Methylosinus sp. H3A: one gene and its partner. The protein of the gene in region 1 interacts with the protein of each later gene in a pairwise test. Links are inferred from orthologs where the notes say so. Each region holds a gene or a part of one and is shown on either strand. Other genes may lie near its edges.

Region 1 (7,279 bases):
CCGCTGAAGCGCCGCCCGAGCACGAACACCGGCCAGAGACGGACCACGCCGCCGATGACAGAGAGGATGACGCCGATCCAGCGCAGCCCGTCGCCGCCGATCGTGAGAATGTCGAGGCGATCCGTATAGGCGGGGAGGAAGGCGTCGAGCAGGCCGATCACGCCGAAAGCGGCGAGCACCCAGCGATTGCCGCGATCCTCGCGCTCTCCGGCGCCGAGATGGCCCTGCGAGAAAGCGGCGGCGACGGCGAGCGCCAGCGTGACGAGCGCCAGCGCGACGAGCGGCGGCTTTACGAGAAAGGCGGAAACCCCGCCCGCGCCCAGCGCCGCGACGCCGAGATAGGCGAGCGTGAAGAAGATGGCGGAAGCGGCCGTCGCGAGCTTTTTCATTATTGGTCCTTCAGAGCCTGAAGCGCGGCGCGCCGGCCGGAGCCGACAGCGCTCTCCACGGATGGAGCGCCTTCGACATGTTGTCCGGCGAAAACCACGGGCCCCAGTGGCGCGCAGGCGATGCGCCGTGGCGCCTGGGCGCGGTCGAGCCTTCCGCTCGCGTCTCGCGTCGCGCCGAAGAGGAAGCCCGGCGGCGGCCGCAACATGCTGTGGCCCCAGCGATAGAGGAAGAGCGCGCGCACATCGCGATCGAAATCGAAATCCGCGCCGCGCATCAGCCGCGACAGATCGTTGCGGAGCGAGTCTTCGTAATCGGAAAAGGGCGTGTGCATCAGCTTCATGCGCGCTTCGGCGAGACCGTCGAGCGGCGCGTCGCAGCCGCCATAGAAGGTGAGCGTCGTTTGCCGCTCGGGATCGGCGCGCTTGTCGCTCATCCAATCGGCGACGATGTAATTGACGAAATGGCGTCCGCCCCACCAGCTCTGGCTATAGCCGAGACCGAGTTCCAGCAGCGGCGCAGCGCGGCGCAGCGTCACATTGGCGGTGACGATCGGCGCGGCATGGAACCCGCTCCAGGCCTCCTTGCGCGCGGCGTCGGAGACATGCGCGACGAGATGGCGCGCGCTCTGCGCCGGCGCGGCGAGGATGATCTGCCTCGCAGAGACGCGGCGAAAACCGCCGTCCTTGAAATAGACGACGCTCGCGCCCGCGCGCGCGTTGGAGGATCGCGGATCGATCCGCAGCGCCGTGGCGTCGCATTCGATGCGCGGCGGCGTCTCGCTCTGTGTCAGAAAGCGCTGAGCGCGGCGTGCGATCTCCGAAGTTCCGCCCGGATAAGTGAAGAGGGCGCCGCGCGTGAATTCGCTCGACAGGAATGCGAGCGCGCTATGGGCGTTCACCTGTTCGGCGGTTCCGCCGAATGCGGTGAGCGTATAGGCGGTGAAGAATTGCGCGACGATCGGATCGCAGCGTAGTTGCTCGTCGAGGTAATGCCTCAGGCCGATAGTCGAGAGATCGTCGAGCGCCGGATCGCTCTCATCCGCCGGATCGGTGAGGCCTTTTTCGCCGAGCGCGCGGATCGCTTCACGCGCGCGGGCGAAGTCGGCGACAATGCGCGCGTCATAGGGAAGCTGGGCCAAGCCCTTTTCGAACGTGTCGATGTTCCAGCGACGGCCGGCGATGGCGCCGGGGGCGAATTCGTCGAAATAAAAGCTGCTCTCCGGGCCGGGGATGCTCTGCGCGCGCCAGTCGACTCGAAGCGCGCGATAGAATTGCGCGAGCCAATCGGCGGCGGGCGCGGCTCCATAGGCGCCTGCGGTGGAGGCGGGGCCGGGAAGCGGCGCGCCCTCGTCGCGGCCGGCGTTGCCGCCGAGACGGGAGGCGGCCTCGAGGATCGCCACGCGCGCGCGCGGCCGCTCGCGCAACAGATGAAAGGCCGCAGAAAGGCCGGAGAGACCGCCGCCGATGACGATGGCGTCGAAACCCGCGCTCTCGTCGATGATGGGGAAAGTCCCGGCGATCTCGTCGCAGCCGGGCGCGACCGTGACGGAGCCCGTCTCGAAGCGCAGGCGCTCGTCGCGCAGCCAATGCGAGACCATGAAGGTCGACGGAAGATTGCCGCCGCGCAGCGCGCGCGGATCGAGGCCGATCGGCCCGTCGCAGGACGCGCCCGCGAGCGCCGCCAGCGCCCGCGTCGGAACGCTGCCGACAATAGCGGAGCCGCCGGCGGCGATGAGCAATCCGTTGAGAAAGTCGCGTCGCGCGATGCCGATCGAGGGCGTTCGAACCATTGGTCGCTCCTCCCTCGCCGGCCGCGGGCGTCAGCGCCCCCCGGGCGTGAACATCATGCGCAGGCGCCCGCGCCGGCCCCGCTCGGCGACGGCGCCGGAGCGCTTGCCGCTATGCGAGACCGCCTGCTCCTCTGGAGCGAAGGAGAGAGCGGAGCGCGTGTTATGCGCGCGGGCGGCCGGGCCGAAGGAGGCGAGGCAGCGGTTATACGCGTCCGCCGCCTGTATCTGCTCGCACTCGCCGATGTTGCGCGGCTCTGCGACCGCGGCGCCCGTCGCGAGGCAAGCGACGAAGACGAGCCGAATCATGCGAAGCATCGTCATCCTCTCAATTGTGCGCCCGTTTTCTTGCTCGCCTCTGTGACGATTTTGTGGGCGAGCGCCTCGAGTTCGGCGTCGGTGAGCGTTTTGTCGCGGGGCTGCAGCAGCACGGCGACGCCGACCGACTTCTTGCCCTCCGGCACGCCGGGCCCCTCATAAATGTCGAAGACGGCGACATCGGTGATGAGCGCGCGATCGGCGTTCTGCACGGCGCGGACGAGATCGCCTGCGGGCTGGGCGCGATCCAATAGAAAGGCGAAGTCGCGCGAGACCGGCTGGAGATCGGAGAGCTCCAGTTTCGGCTTGGCCTTTGTCGGTTTCGCCTTGGGCGCCGGAAGCGCGTCGAGGATGATCTCGAAAGCGGCGATCGGCCCGTCGACGTCGAGCGCCTGCAGCACGCGCGGATGCAATTCGCCGAAATGGCCGATGATCGCCTTGGGGCCGAATTGCAGCGCGCCCGAGCGGCCCGGATGATACCAGTCGGGCGCGCCGGCGACGATCTGCAAGCCGCCGGTGGCGACGCCGAGCGTCTGCAGCAGCGCGAGCGCGTCGGCCTTGACGTCGAAGACGCTCACCGCGCGCTCCTTCGCCGACCAATGGCGGCCCGCGCCGGCGGGCAAAGCGAGGCCGCGGCGAAGGCCTGCGGCGGCGATCTTCTGACCCTTCTCGTCCTCGCTCTGGAAAATCTGTCCGACCTCGAACAGAGCGACATCGGGGAAGCCGCGCGCGGCGTTGCGGCCGGCGGCTGTCACGAGCCCGGGAAGCAGGCTCGGCCGCATGTCGGAGAGCTCGGCGGCGATCGGATTGGCGAGCGCGAGGCGATGATCGTCGGCGACGCCGAAAGCCTGCGCCTGCTCCTTGGAGACGAAGGACCAGGTGACTGCCTCCACCAGCCCGCGAGCGGCGAGCGCCCGCCGCGCCGCGCGCGTGCGTTTTTGCAGCAGGGTGAGAACCGGCTCGGTGACGCCTGCTGCGCGGGGCAGGGGCGCGGCGGCGATATTGTCGAAGCCGATGATGCGGGCGATCTCCTCGACGAGATCGGCCTTGCCCTCTATGTCCGGGCGCCATGTCGGGACGCTCACCAGCGCTTCGTCCGGCGTCGCTTCGACAATGAAGCCGAGGCGCGTCAGTATCGTCGTCGCGTCCTCGCGCGAGACGTCGAGGCCGGTGAGGCGCTTCGTCTCGCTCCAAGGGAAGCGCAGCTGGCGCGTCGGCGATTCCGCCGAGCCGCAGACGACGATGTCCGACGCTTCACCGCCGCAGAATTCCAGCACCAGCTTCGTCGCCAGCTCGAGGCCGGGCAGAGCGAAAGCAGGATCGACGCCGCGCTCGAAACGATAGCGCGCATCGGTGGAGATGCCGAGCTTGCGGCCGGTATGGGCGATGTTGGCGGGATCCCACAGCGCCGTCTCGATGAGCACGTCTGTCGTCTCGTCGGAGCAGCCGGAATGCTCGCCGCCCATGACGCCGGCGAGCGATTCGGGGCCCTTGTCGTCGGCGATGACGACCATGTCCGCGTCCAGCGCATAGGTCTTGCCGTCGAGCGCGAGCATCTCCTCGCCGGCGCGGGCGCGGCGCACCGTAAGATCGCCGGCGACCTTTTTCGCGTCGAAGACATGCTGCGGACGCGCGCGGTCGAAGGTCAGATAATTGGTGACGTCGACGAGCGCATTGATGGGGCGCAGGCCGATGGCGCGCAGGCGATCCTGCAGCCAGGCGGGGCTCGGCCCATTCTTCACGCCGCGCACCAGACGCAGCGCGAAGAGCGGCGCGAGATGCTTGTCTTCCTCCGCGAAATCCAGCGTGACGCGCTGCGGATTGGGGAAGCGGCCTTCGATTTTTTCGATCGTGGGCGTCTTCAGCGTTCCGAGTCCGGCCGCGGCGAGGTCGCGCGCAATGCCGAATATGCCGGCGGCGTCGGGGCGGTTCGGCGTCAGATTGATCTCGATGACCGGATCGTCGAGCCCGGCCCATTTGGCGTAGACGGCGCCGATGGGCGCGTCCTCGGGCAATTCGATGATGCCGTCATGATCGTTGGAGAGTTCCAGCTCGGCGGCGGAGCACAGCATGCCGAGCGATTCGACGCCGCGAATGACGCCCTTGCCGAGCGTGATCTTCTTGGCCGGAATATAGGTTCCGGGCGCCGAGAAGACGGTCTTCAATCCCGTGCGCGCATTGGGCGCGCCGCAGACGACCTGCACAGGCGCGCCCGCGCCCGTATCGACCGAGCAGACGCGCAGGCGATCGGCGTTGGGATGCGGCTTCGCCTCGATCACATGCGCGATGACGAAGTCTTTCAACTGCGCAGCGGGATCGTGCAGATGCTCGACCTCGAGGCCGATGCGCGTCAGAGTTTCGACGACCTCCTCGAGCGAGGCGCTCGTCTCGAGATGGTCCTTCAGCCAGGAGAGTGTGAGTTTCATGCGTGAACGTTCCGGAAGTCTTCGTGCTTTTTGGGCTGCGCGGCGCTGACGCGCAAGGCGCGGTGTAGGACATTGGCGTAGCCGAGCGCGTCGTCGATCGCCCGATGCGTATGCTCATGGCCGCCGAGCCAGTCGGCGGGAAACGCGACGTCATGCGCCTGCGCATAGCTCCAGCCGAACAGGCCGATGAGTAGGCTGCCGATATCGAGGCCGGCGCCATGGAACAGCCGCCTGCCTTCCCAGGGGGCGCCGAACACGCGCGCGCCGGCGAAGCGGCGCAGATATTCGTCGATCCAGACGCCATCGAGCATCAGTGGGCGTGAGGCGAAGACGCGGACGCCGGCGAAGCTCTCCACCCAATCGGCGAAGGCGATCATCGCTTCCTCGGCCGCGCGCGGATCGCGCGTCGACGCCTCATAGGCGAGCGGCTGCGTCGCCCACCAGGCGGCCGTATGCGGATCGGGCGAGCGGCCCGCGAGGGGCGCGATATTGACCTCGAACGTCCCGACGACGCCGCTGTCGGCGTCGAGCGCGGCGGAAGCGAAGCTGATCATCGAATTGCGCGACGGATCGGGTCCATCGAGCTCGACGTCGGTGACAAAATAGATCGTTGAGCTCATGTGCGCGAGGCGCCTCGTGCGATCTGCGCGGGCGGCGTTGCGCCCGGCGCTTTTTGACCGCGCAGCATGCTGGCGACGCTGATGTCTTCATCGATCTGCGGCCAATGCATTCCCATCGGCATGAATTCGACGACGTTGCGCGCCGAAGGCGACGCGTTCGCGAGGCGGGGATACCACCACAGAGGCGTGCGCAGCTCGCGGCCGTCGGCGAGCGTCACATTCAAGAAATCGTCGTCGCAATGCGCGGCGATCGGACGGCTATCCTCGATGTCAATTTGCAAAATGGTCATGCCACGCCTCCAGAAAGATATCGCGCTCCTCGCGCGTCTTTCGGATGATCTCGTTCAGCTCCTTGGCGGAGTAACCGAGATTGATCGCGAGATTGAGGTCGTTCAGCCAGATTTTCGCTTCCTTGCCGTCCTTGACTACATGGATATGAGGCGGCTCCCATCCATCCGCCGAGTAGAAGAAGAAGCGATAGCCTCGCCATCGCAGCAGGGATGGCATGCCTCACCCACTGAGCCCGCCCGCCAGCGTCGGGAAATCCAGCGGCCTGAATCCATAATGCGTGAGCCAGCGCGCATCGGCCTCGAAGAAGGCGCGCAGATCGGACATGCCATATTTCAGCATGGCGAGACGGTCGATGCCGACGCCGAAGGCGAAGCCCTGATATTTGTCTGGATCGAGCCCGCAATTGCGCAGCACATTGGGATGCACCATGCCGCAGCCCAAAATCTCCATCCAATCCTCGCCCTCGCCGAAGCGAATGTCGCCATCCTTGCGGCGGCATTGCACATCGACTTCGGCCGACGGCTCGGTGAAGGGGAAGAAGGACGGGCGAAAGCGCATCTTCACCGATTTCACCTCGAAGAAGGCCTTCAGAAACTCCTCCAGCACCCATTTCAAATGGCCCATATGGGTCGTCTCGTCGATGACGAGCCCCTCGACCTGATGGAACATGGGCGTATGCGTCTGGTCGCTGTCGCAGCGATAGGTGCGGCCGGGGCAGATCACGCGGATCGGCGGCGCCTTGCTCAGCATTGTGCGAACCTGCACCGGGCTCGTATGGGTGCGCAGCAGCTTGCGCTTCCCGTCCGCGCCGGGCGGGAAGAAGAAAGTGTCGTGCATTTCCCGCGCGGGATGCCCCTCGGGGAAGTTCAGCTTGGTGAAATTATAGTCGTCGCTTTCGATGTCCGGCCCTTCCGCGACGGAAAAGCCCATATCGGCGAAGATGGCGGTCAATTCCTCCAGCACTTGCGAGATCGGATGAATGCGTCCCTGCTCCTGGCCGCTCTCCTGCACGGGCAGGGTGACGTCGAGCGTCTCGGCGGAAAGGCGCTTTTCCAGCGCTTGCGTCTGCAGCACGCCACGACGCGCGGCGATCGCCTCCGCGGCTTTGTCCTTCAGCGCATTGATCTTCGCGCCTTCGGTCTTGCGCTCGTCCGGCGACATTTTGCCGAGCGTCGCCAGCAGCGCCGAGATGCTTCCCTTCTTGCCCAGCGCGCCGACTCGCACGGCCTCGAGCGCGGCCTCGTCGGCCGCCGCCGCGATCGCCGCCAAAGTCTCCGTCTCCAGTTCCGCTATATCCGTCATCGTCCCGCCACGGCTCTCATTTTCTGTGGCGGGTTGTGCCATGCTCGGCAGGCGATGTCGAGAACGCGGGCGGTGGAGAAGGCGCGAGGCCGGGCCGCCGCGCCCGGCGTTCTCGCCAGCGCCTCTAGATTTTCCAGCGCAGGGCC
Region 2 (7,042 bases), 800 kb from region 1 along the record:
GACGGGGAGGAATCGCTGCCCCTGCGCCAGATGGCGGGGCAGGGCGCGAAGAATCGACGTGAGCCCCAAGGCGCGGCCGGCGCAACGCAGCGCTTCTTCTTGCCGGCTCGCGTCCTGCGCGTCGATGGCGATGGCGCGCCAGCGCATGGGCGCGCCGAAGACGCGGTCGCAATAGGTCTCGAGCGCCGCTAGGCTCTCCATCGGCTCGTCATAGAGGTCGAAGCTATGGGCCTCCAGCAGCTCGACGATTTCCTCACGCGGGATCGCATGGCGGTCGAGCGTGTCGAATAGCGCGTCGGCGACCGGATGGGCGCGCGCGCCCTCGCTGTCGGCGGCGGCTTCCAGCGAATCGTACCACCAGCGCAGGCGCATCTCGCCGAGAATCGGCTGTGAGACGCGCGCGCGCACGCTGGCCAGCTCGGCGGCGAAAGCGCCGATCGCATGGAGATGCGGACGCGCGCTCGCCGGCGCGAAGAGGCCTGCGAGCCAGAGGTCCAGCTCCTGCTCGCGCAGCGCCGCCTCGCAATGGCGATAGTGATCCGCGAGCTCCGTCTCGCGCTTGGCGGCGGCGTCGTCCATGGGTGGAAAAACCTCGTCGGCTCACACCACGATCAGCACGGCGGCGACGCGCCGATCTTCGTCGAGCAGCATATTATAGGTTCGCACCGCCGGCCCAGTGGCCATGGCCTCGACCATGATTCCCGCTTGCCTCAACCGGGCGCGCAACGCCGCCGACGGCGGCCGCAGATTTTCGCCGGCGCCGAAGATCAGCAATTCGACGGCGTCGGCCGGCTCGGCGAAGAGCGGCGCGAGGACCGCTTCATCGATCTGCGCCGCCGCGACCGCCTCCAGAGCGTGAATTCCGGAGGGCAGAGCGAGCAGCGAGCCGCGATGCGACATCTCCGCGAAGCGAAAGCCGCCGCCGCCATAGCTCTCGATCCTGTGGCGGCCCGGAACGAAGCCTCGACCCAGCTCGGCCATATCGGGCGGCCGGCCTCAGGCGGCTTTGGGCTTGGCGCGGGTCGTCGCTTTCGCGGCGGCCTTGCTCGGCGCGGCTTCCGGCGCCTTGTCGGTGTCCTCGTTGCGCAGGCCGAGATAGATCAGCATGGGCGAGCAGATGAAGACCGAGGAATAGGTGGCGACGAAAATGCCCCAGATCATCGCGAGCGAGAAGGAGCGGATCACATGGCCGCCGAAGATCGCCAGCGACAAGAGCGCAAGAAACACCGTCGTCGCGGTCATGATCGTGCGCGGCAGCACGGCGTTGATCGAGAGATCGATCATCTGATCGGTCGGCATTTTCTTATATTTGCGCATCATCTCGCGAATTCGGTCGAGCACCACCACGGTCTCGTTCAGCGAATAGCCGACGATGGTCAAAATGGCCGCGATGGAGGTCGTGTTGAACTCGAGCTGGGTGAGCGAGAAGAAGCCGACGGTGAGCAGAAGATCGTGCATCGTCGCGATGACCGCGCCTATGGCGAATTGCCATTCGAAGCGGAACCACAGATAGGTCAGCACGGCGACGATCGACAGAACGACGCCGAGCGTGCCCGACTGCACCAGCTCGCCGGAGACGCGTGGACCCACCACCTCGACGCGGCGCAGCTCGTAGTCGCCGCCGACGGAATTGCGGACTTTCTCCACCGCGGCCTGCTGGGCGGCGTCGCCGCCCGTCTGCGGGCCGAAGCGCAAAGTCGCATCGGAGTCATTGCCGAAGGACTGCACCTCTATGTCGCCGAGATCGAGCTTCTCGAGGCCCGTGCGCAGCGTCGCGATCTCGGCGTGGCCGGATTTGGCGCGCAGCTCGATGACCGTGCCGCCAGCGAAGTCGATGCCGAAATTCATGCCGATGAAGACGAACAGCACCACAGAGCAGATCGAAAGAACCGCCGAGAAAGGATAGCTCACGCGGCGGAACCGCATGAACGGGAATTTGGTGTTCTCCGGGGCGAGACGCAGCAGCTTCATATCTGTTTCACCCTCAGATCGGCAGGCGCGTCGGGCGCGCGTAATGATACCAGATCGCGATCATCATGCGCGTCATGGTGACGGCGGTGACGATGGTCGTCAGAATGCCGAGCGCGAGCGACACGGCGAAGCCGCGCACAGGGCCCGATCCGAGGAAATAGAGGATCGCTGCGGCGACGAACATAGTGACATTGGAGTCGACGATCGTCGCAAAGGCGCGGTTGAAGCCCGCGTCCAGCGAGGCGATGATCGAGCGTCCGCCGTGCTGCTCCTCACGGATGCGCTCGTAGATGAGCACGTTGGAGTCGACCGCCATGCCGATCGTCAGCACGATTCCGGCGATGCCGGGCAGCGTCAGCGTCGAGCCGAGCAGCACGAGGCCGGCGAAGATGAAGGCGATATGGACGAACAGCGCCAGATTGGCGAAGATTCCGAACACGCCATAGGTGATGAGCATATAGACGACGACGAGGCCCGCGCCGACGTAAGCTGCGCGCTTGCCGGCGTCGATCGAATCCTGGCCGAGGCCGGGGCCGACGGTGCGCTCCTCGATGATGTCGAGCTTGGCGGGCAGGGCGCCGGCGCGCAGCAGGATCGAGAGGTTGTTGGCCTGCTCGACAGTGAAATGGCCGGAGATTTGGCCGGAGCCGCCGGTGATCGGCTGCAGGATGCGCGGCGCCGAAATCACTTTGTTGTCGAGCACGATGGCGAAGAGCCGGCCGACATTCTTGGAGGTGACCTCGCCGAATTTCTGCGCGCCGCGAATGTTGAAGCGGAAGTTGACCACCGGCTCGCCGCCGCGCTGCGAGTCGAAGCCGGGCTGGGCGTCGGTCAGATCCTCGCCCTGCACCATGATCTGCTTCTCGATGGCGATCTTGCCCGGCTGGTCGACCTGGTCGAGCTCCTCGAGCTCGGACGGGCTCTGGCCCGGCTCGGCGACGAGGCGGAACTCCAGCTTGGCGGTTTGGCCGAGAATGGTCTTGAGCTGCTCGGGATCCTGCAGGCCGGGCACTTGGACGATGATTCGGTCGTCGCCCTCGCGCTGAATGCTGGGCTCGCGCGTGCCGAGCGCGTCGACGCGGCGGCGGATGACCTCGATCGACTGGTCGACGGCGTGGCGGACCTTGTCGGTTACGCCGGCGTCGGTGACGACGATCTGGACCAAGCCGTCGCCCGAATCGCGCACCTCCAGCGGCGCCGCGCCGCCGACGCGGGCGCCGGCGAAGCTATGCGCGAGATTGCGGAATTTCGGCAGCACTTTGGCGCGGTCGCCGGCGTCCGGGATGCGCAGCTGCACGCCGCGCGCCTGCGCGCCTATGCCGCCGGTGATGGCCACCTTCTCCTCGCGCAGGATGCGGCGGACGTCGTCGCGCAGATTGGTGACCTGCGTGTGCAGCACCGAGGCCTTGTCCACCTCCAGCATCACATAGGAGCCGCCCTGAAGGTCGAGGCCGAGCACGATGGTGCGCGGCTGCGCCCAGGAGGGCAGGGCGGCGGCCAGCGATTTCTGGCTCGCCGGCGCGAGCATGCTCGGGACGACGACGAGAATGGCGGCGAGCGTCAGCGCCAGAATCGCGATGATCTTCCAGGTGGCGAAGCGCAGCATGGATCGTCGGTCCTGTGAGGCGGGCCAGAGGGGCCCGGCGCCGGGGATCGGCGGCCGGGAATGGGCGGCGACGGCGCGTTACGAGCTAGCGCGTGGCCGCCTGGTCCTTCACCGGCTCGCCCTTGGCGCGCACCTCGGTAATGGCCTGGCGCAGCACGCGCACGCGGATGTTCTGGGCGAGCTCGACCTCGACCTCGGAGTCGTCGACCGTCTTGGTCACTTTGCCGATCAGCCCTCCGCTGGTGACGACAGTGTCGCCGCGCCGCACATTCTTGAGCGCGTCCTTCTGCTCCTTCGTGCGGCGCGCCTGCGGCCGCAGCACGATGAAATAGACGATCAAGGTGACGAACAGCAGCGGGATGAGCTGCGTGATCATATCGGGAGCCTGAGCCGCCGGGGGAGCGCCCGCATCCGGCGTCGCCTGCACCGTCGCGCTCGGCGGGACCGGCGGCGCCGAGGGGGCCGCGGGAACCGGAGGAACGGCGGGGGCGGGCGCCGCGGGAGGCGTCGCCGTGGGGGCGTCGGTCTGGGCTTGGGCGGTCTGGACCAATTTCATGTTCGATCTCTTGGAAGCGGCGCGCGCGCCTTCGTGCCGGCAGGAAGCCGCCTTGCAACGGGCGCGGACTATAGCCGGCCCTATCCCGAAATCAATGGCGGCCGGCGCCGCGCCGCAGCGCCTTCGGCGATAGGAATTCGGCGAGGTCTGTGCGACAACTCACAGTCGGCGGCCTCGGCGGGGGATTATGTCGCTTCTTGGAAGCATCGGGGCGGAGAGGCTCTGCACGCTTCACAGCGAAGGTGAGGAGATTTTCCGATGTTGCACAAATTATCGCTCGTCGTCGCTTTGGGCGCTGCTCTCGCGCTGCCGTCCGAGGCTTTTGCTCAGCATCACGGCGGCGGCCACGGCGACGGCGGTGGTGGTTGGCACGGCGGCGGTCACGGCGGCGGCGGTGGTTGGCACGGCGGTGGCGGCGGCGGTTGGCACGGGGGCGGCCATGGCGGCGGCTGGCATGGCGGCGGCCACGGCGGGGGCGGCTGGCACGGTGGCGGCCATGGCGGTTGGCACGGTGGCGGCCACGGCGGTTGGCACGGCGGCGGCTATGGCGGCGGCCACGGTTACGGACGCGGCCGCTATTGGCATGGGCGCTGGTATAATTATGGCGTCGGACCATGCTGGCGTTGGGCCGGCTATTGGGTCTGGGCCTGCTACTGAAGGGCTCGCGCCCCGCTCGGCGCTTTCAGGCGCCGAGCTCGCGGGCGAGGCCGCGCATGAAGTCGACGCAGGCCGCGAGCTCGCCCACTTCTATATATTCGTCCGGCTGATGCGCCTCGTCTATGCGGCCCGGGCCGCAGATCACGCTCGGAATGCCGGTCTGCTGGAAGTGCCCGGCCTCGGAGGCGTAGGGCACGGCTATGGTGCGATTGGCGCGGGCGAGCCGTAGCGCCAGAGTTTCCGCCGGCGAGCCGGGCTGCGGCGCGAGGCCCGGAACCTCCACCTCCATTCGAGTCTCGATGCCCGTTCCAGGGAAGGGGCCGAAGAATCGCTGCGTCAGCTCCGCCGAATAGGCGGCGAGCCGCTCCTCGACGATTCGGGGCGCGTCGGTTCCCGGCACGCCGCGCACCTCCCAATGGAAGGCGCAGTCCTTGGCGACGATATTGCGCGCCGTGCCGCCTTCTATCGCGCCGATATGCAGAGTGGAGTAGGGCGGGTCGAAGCGCCCGGTGGGATCGCCGGCCGCGACCAGCTCCTCGCCGAGTCGCAGCAGCTCCGCGCCGAGCAGCAGCGCCACATGCACTGCGCTGACGCCGCGATGCAGATTGGCGGAATGAATCTCATAGCCGCGGACCCTGGTGACGAAAGTCGTCACGCTCTTATGCGCGTCGGCCACTTGCATCGAGGTCGGCTCGCCGATGACGGCGGCCGCCGGCCGCGGCAGCTCATGGCCGAGGCGCCCCAGCAGATCGAGCGGCCCGAGGCAGGTCGTCTCCTCGTCATAGCTGAAGAAGATGTGGATCGGCCGCGTGAGCCCCGCCGCCTTGAACTCTGGGATCATGGCGAGGCAGACGGCCCCGAAGCCCTTCATATCGACGGCGCCGCGGCCGAGCAGCCGGTCGCCCTCGCGTCGCAGGGTAAAGGGGTCGGCGGTCCAATTCTGCCCCGTGACCGGCACCACATCGGTATGGCCCGAGAGCACGACGCCTCCCTCGATCGGCGGGCCGATCGTCGCGAACAGCGCCGCTTTGTCGCCCTTCTCATTGGGGGCGCGGATGAAAGGCACGTCCTGCTCGCGCAGATAGGACTCGACGAAGTCGATGAGCGCCAGATTGGACTTGGAGCTCTCGGTGTCGAAAGCGACGAGCCGACCGGTCAGCTCGATCGCGCGCTCGATCGTCGATATGTCCCGCTGCGACATTCGTCCGGCCTAGTTGAGGGTCGGCTTGGAGAGCGGGCTGTCCAGCGAGAAGGCCGGCACTTCTATGTCGAAGGTCTCGCCGTCCGGAGTGATCATCGTATAGCTTCCCTTCATCAGTCCCGAGGGCGTCGAGAGCGGACAGCCCGAGGCGTAGCGGAACGTCTCGCCGGGCTGGAGGATCGGCTGCTCGCCGACGACTCCGGGGCCTTTCACTTCCTCCCGACGCCCATAGGCGTCGATGATGATCCAATGGCGTGACAGCAATTGGACACGCTCTTTGCCGAGATTGGCGATCTCGATCGTATAGGACCAGACGAATCGATCGTTGGCGGGATCCGACTGCTCCGGCAGGAAGTCGGGCAGCGCAGTGACCTGAATGTCGCGTGTGACGGATATATACATGGGGCCTACTCTAGGACGCGGCGCGTCGAAGGTGAATGTGGATTGCGTCGGCGCCTGCTGTAAAAGCGGGCGCCGACCGACATCCGCATAGCAAAATCTGTGACATAATTGACACGGATCAAGGAAAAGCTTTTCCGTCCCGCATGAGTTCGATTGCCCGCATTGCGGCCGGCGCGTAGCCTCGGTCTGAGAAAAACTTCCCGAGCGGCGACGGGTGGCGATGCGTCGATTTTCTCTCCGGGGCATAGTGGCGGCTGTCGCCTTGGCGCTTCAGGCGCTGACGGCCGTCTATGCGTTCGGCGCTCCGCCCGCTGTGGCGCATGGCCGCGGCGATTCTGCCTATTGCGCGGCGATCGGCGGATCGAGCGACCGGCGCGCGCCGGCCGGGAGCCATAAGGACGCCGGCGCCTGCCTCGCGTGCCAGGGCTGCCTCGGCGGATTTTCACCCTTCCTTCCCTATTCTACGGCCGGCCACTCCCCGAATCGACGCAGCGTCGTCGCGGCGGATTGGACGCCCGGCGCGACGTTCGGATTCGGATTCGAGCTCACCGGAGCGCAGTGGGCCCGCGCGCCCCCCGCCCGCGACTGAGGCGACGCCGCGGCCGGAGCCGACGGCGCGAACAGAGACGGCCCGTCCCCGCGCCGGAGG

Evidence for each region.
Region 2: the proteins of pheT (region 1) and secD interact in binary tests that used the Escherichia coli proteins (3 or more experiments, as listed by UniProt). The link is inferred for Methylosinus sp. H3A from one-to-one orthologs.

The regions. Positions count from the first base shown.
Region 1 is NZ_JADNQW010000005.1:2,534,696-2,541,974, forward strand. The notes cover bases 2,209-5,320. They hold pheT (phenylalanine--tRNA ligase subunit beta), read right to left. Parts: upstream 4,921-5,320; coding sequence 2,497-4,920; downstream 2,209-2,496. Other genes in these bases: IY145_RS14825 (hypothetical protein), read right to left, coding at 2,210-2,494; IY145_RS14835 (DNA polymerase III subunit epsilon), read right to left, coding at 4,917-5,320. In the rest of the region: IY145_RS14815 (isoprenylcysteine carboxylmethyltransferase family protein), read right to left, coding at 1-389; IY145_RS14820 (FAD-dependent oxidoreductase), read right to left, coding at 389-2,179; more of IY145_RS14835, read right to left, coding at 5,321-5,540; IY145_RS14840 (DUF2442 domain-containing protein), read right to left, coding at 5,537-5,830; IY145_RS14845 (DUF4160 domain-containing protein), read right to left, coding at 5,811-6,047; pheS (phenylalanine--tRNA ligase subunit alpha), read right to left, coding at 6,051-7,133; IY145_RS14855 (alpha-amylase), read right to left, coding at 7,258-7,279.
Region 2 is NZ_JADNQW010000005.1:3,339,016-3,346,057, forward strand. What follows is about bases 1,282-4,156. They hold secD (protein translocase subunit SecD), read right to left. Parts: upstream 3,578-4,156; coding sequence 1,985-3,577; downstream 1,282-1,984. Other genes in these bases: secF (protein translocase subunit SecF), read right to left, coding at 1,282-1,971; yajC (preprotein translocase subunit YajC), read right to left, coding at 3,663-4,133. In the rest of the region: IY145_RS18350 (squalene/phytoene synthase family protein), read right to left, coding at 1-579; IY145_RS18355 (Mth938-like domain-containing protein), read right to left, coding at 601-981; more of secF, read right to left, coding at 997-1,281; IY145_RS18375 (hypothetical protein), read left to right, coding at 4,392-4,790; argE (acetylornithine deacetylase), read right to left, coding at 4,816-5,991; Co2+/Mg2+ efflux protein ApaG, read right to left, coding at 6,001-6,393; IY145_RS18390 (hypothetical protein), read left to right, coding at 6,614-6,982. UniProt on the Escherichia coli protein: Part of the Sec protein translocase complex. Interacts with the SecYEG preprotein conducting channel. SecDF uses the proton motive force (PMF) to complete protein translocation after the ATP-dependent function of SecA.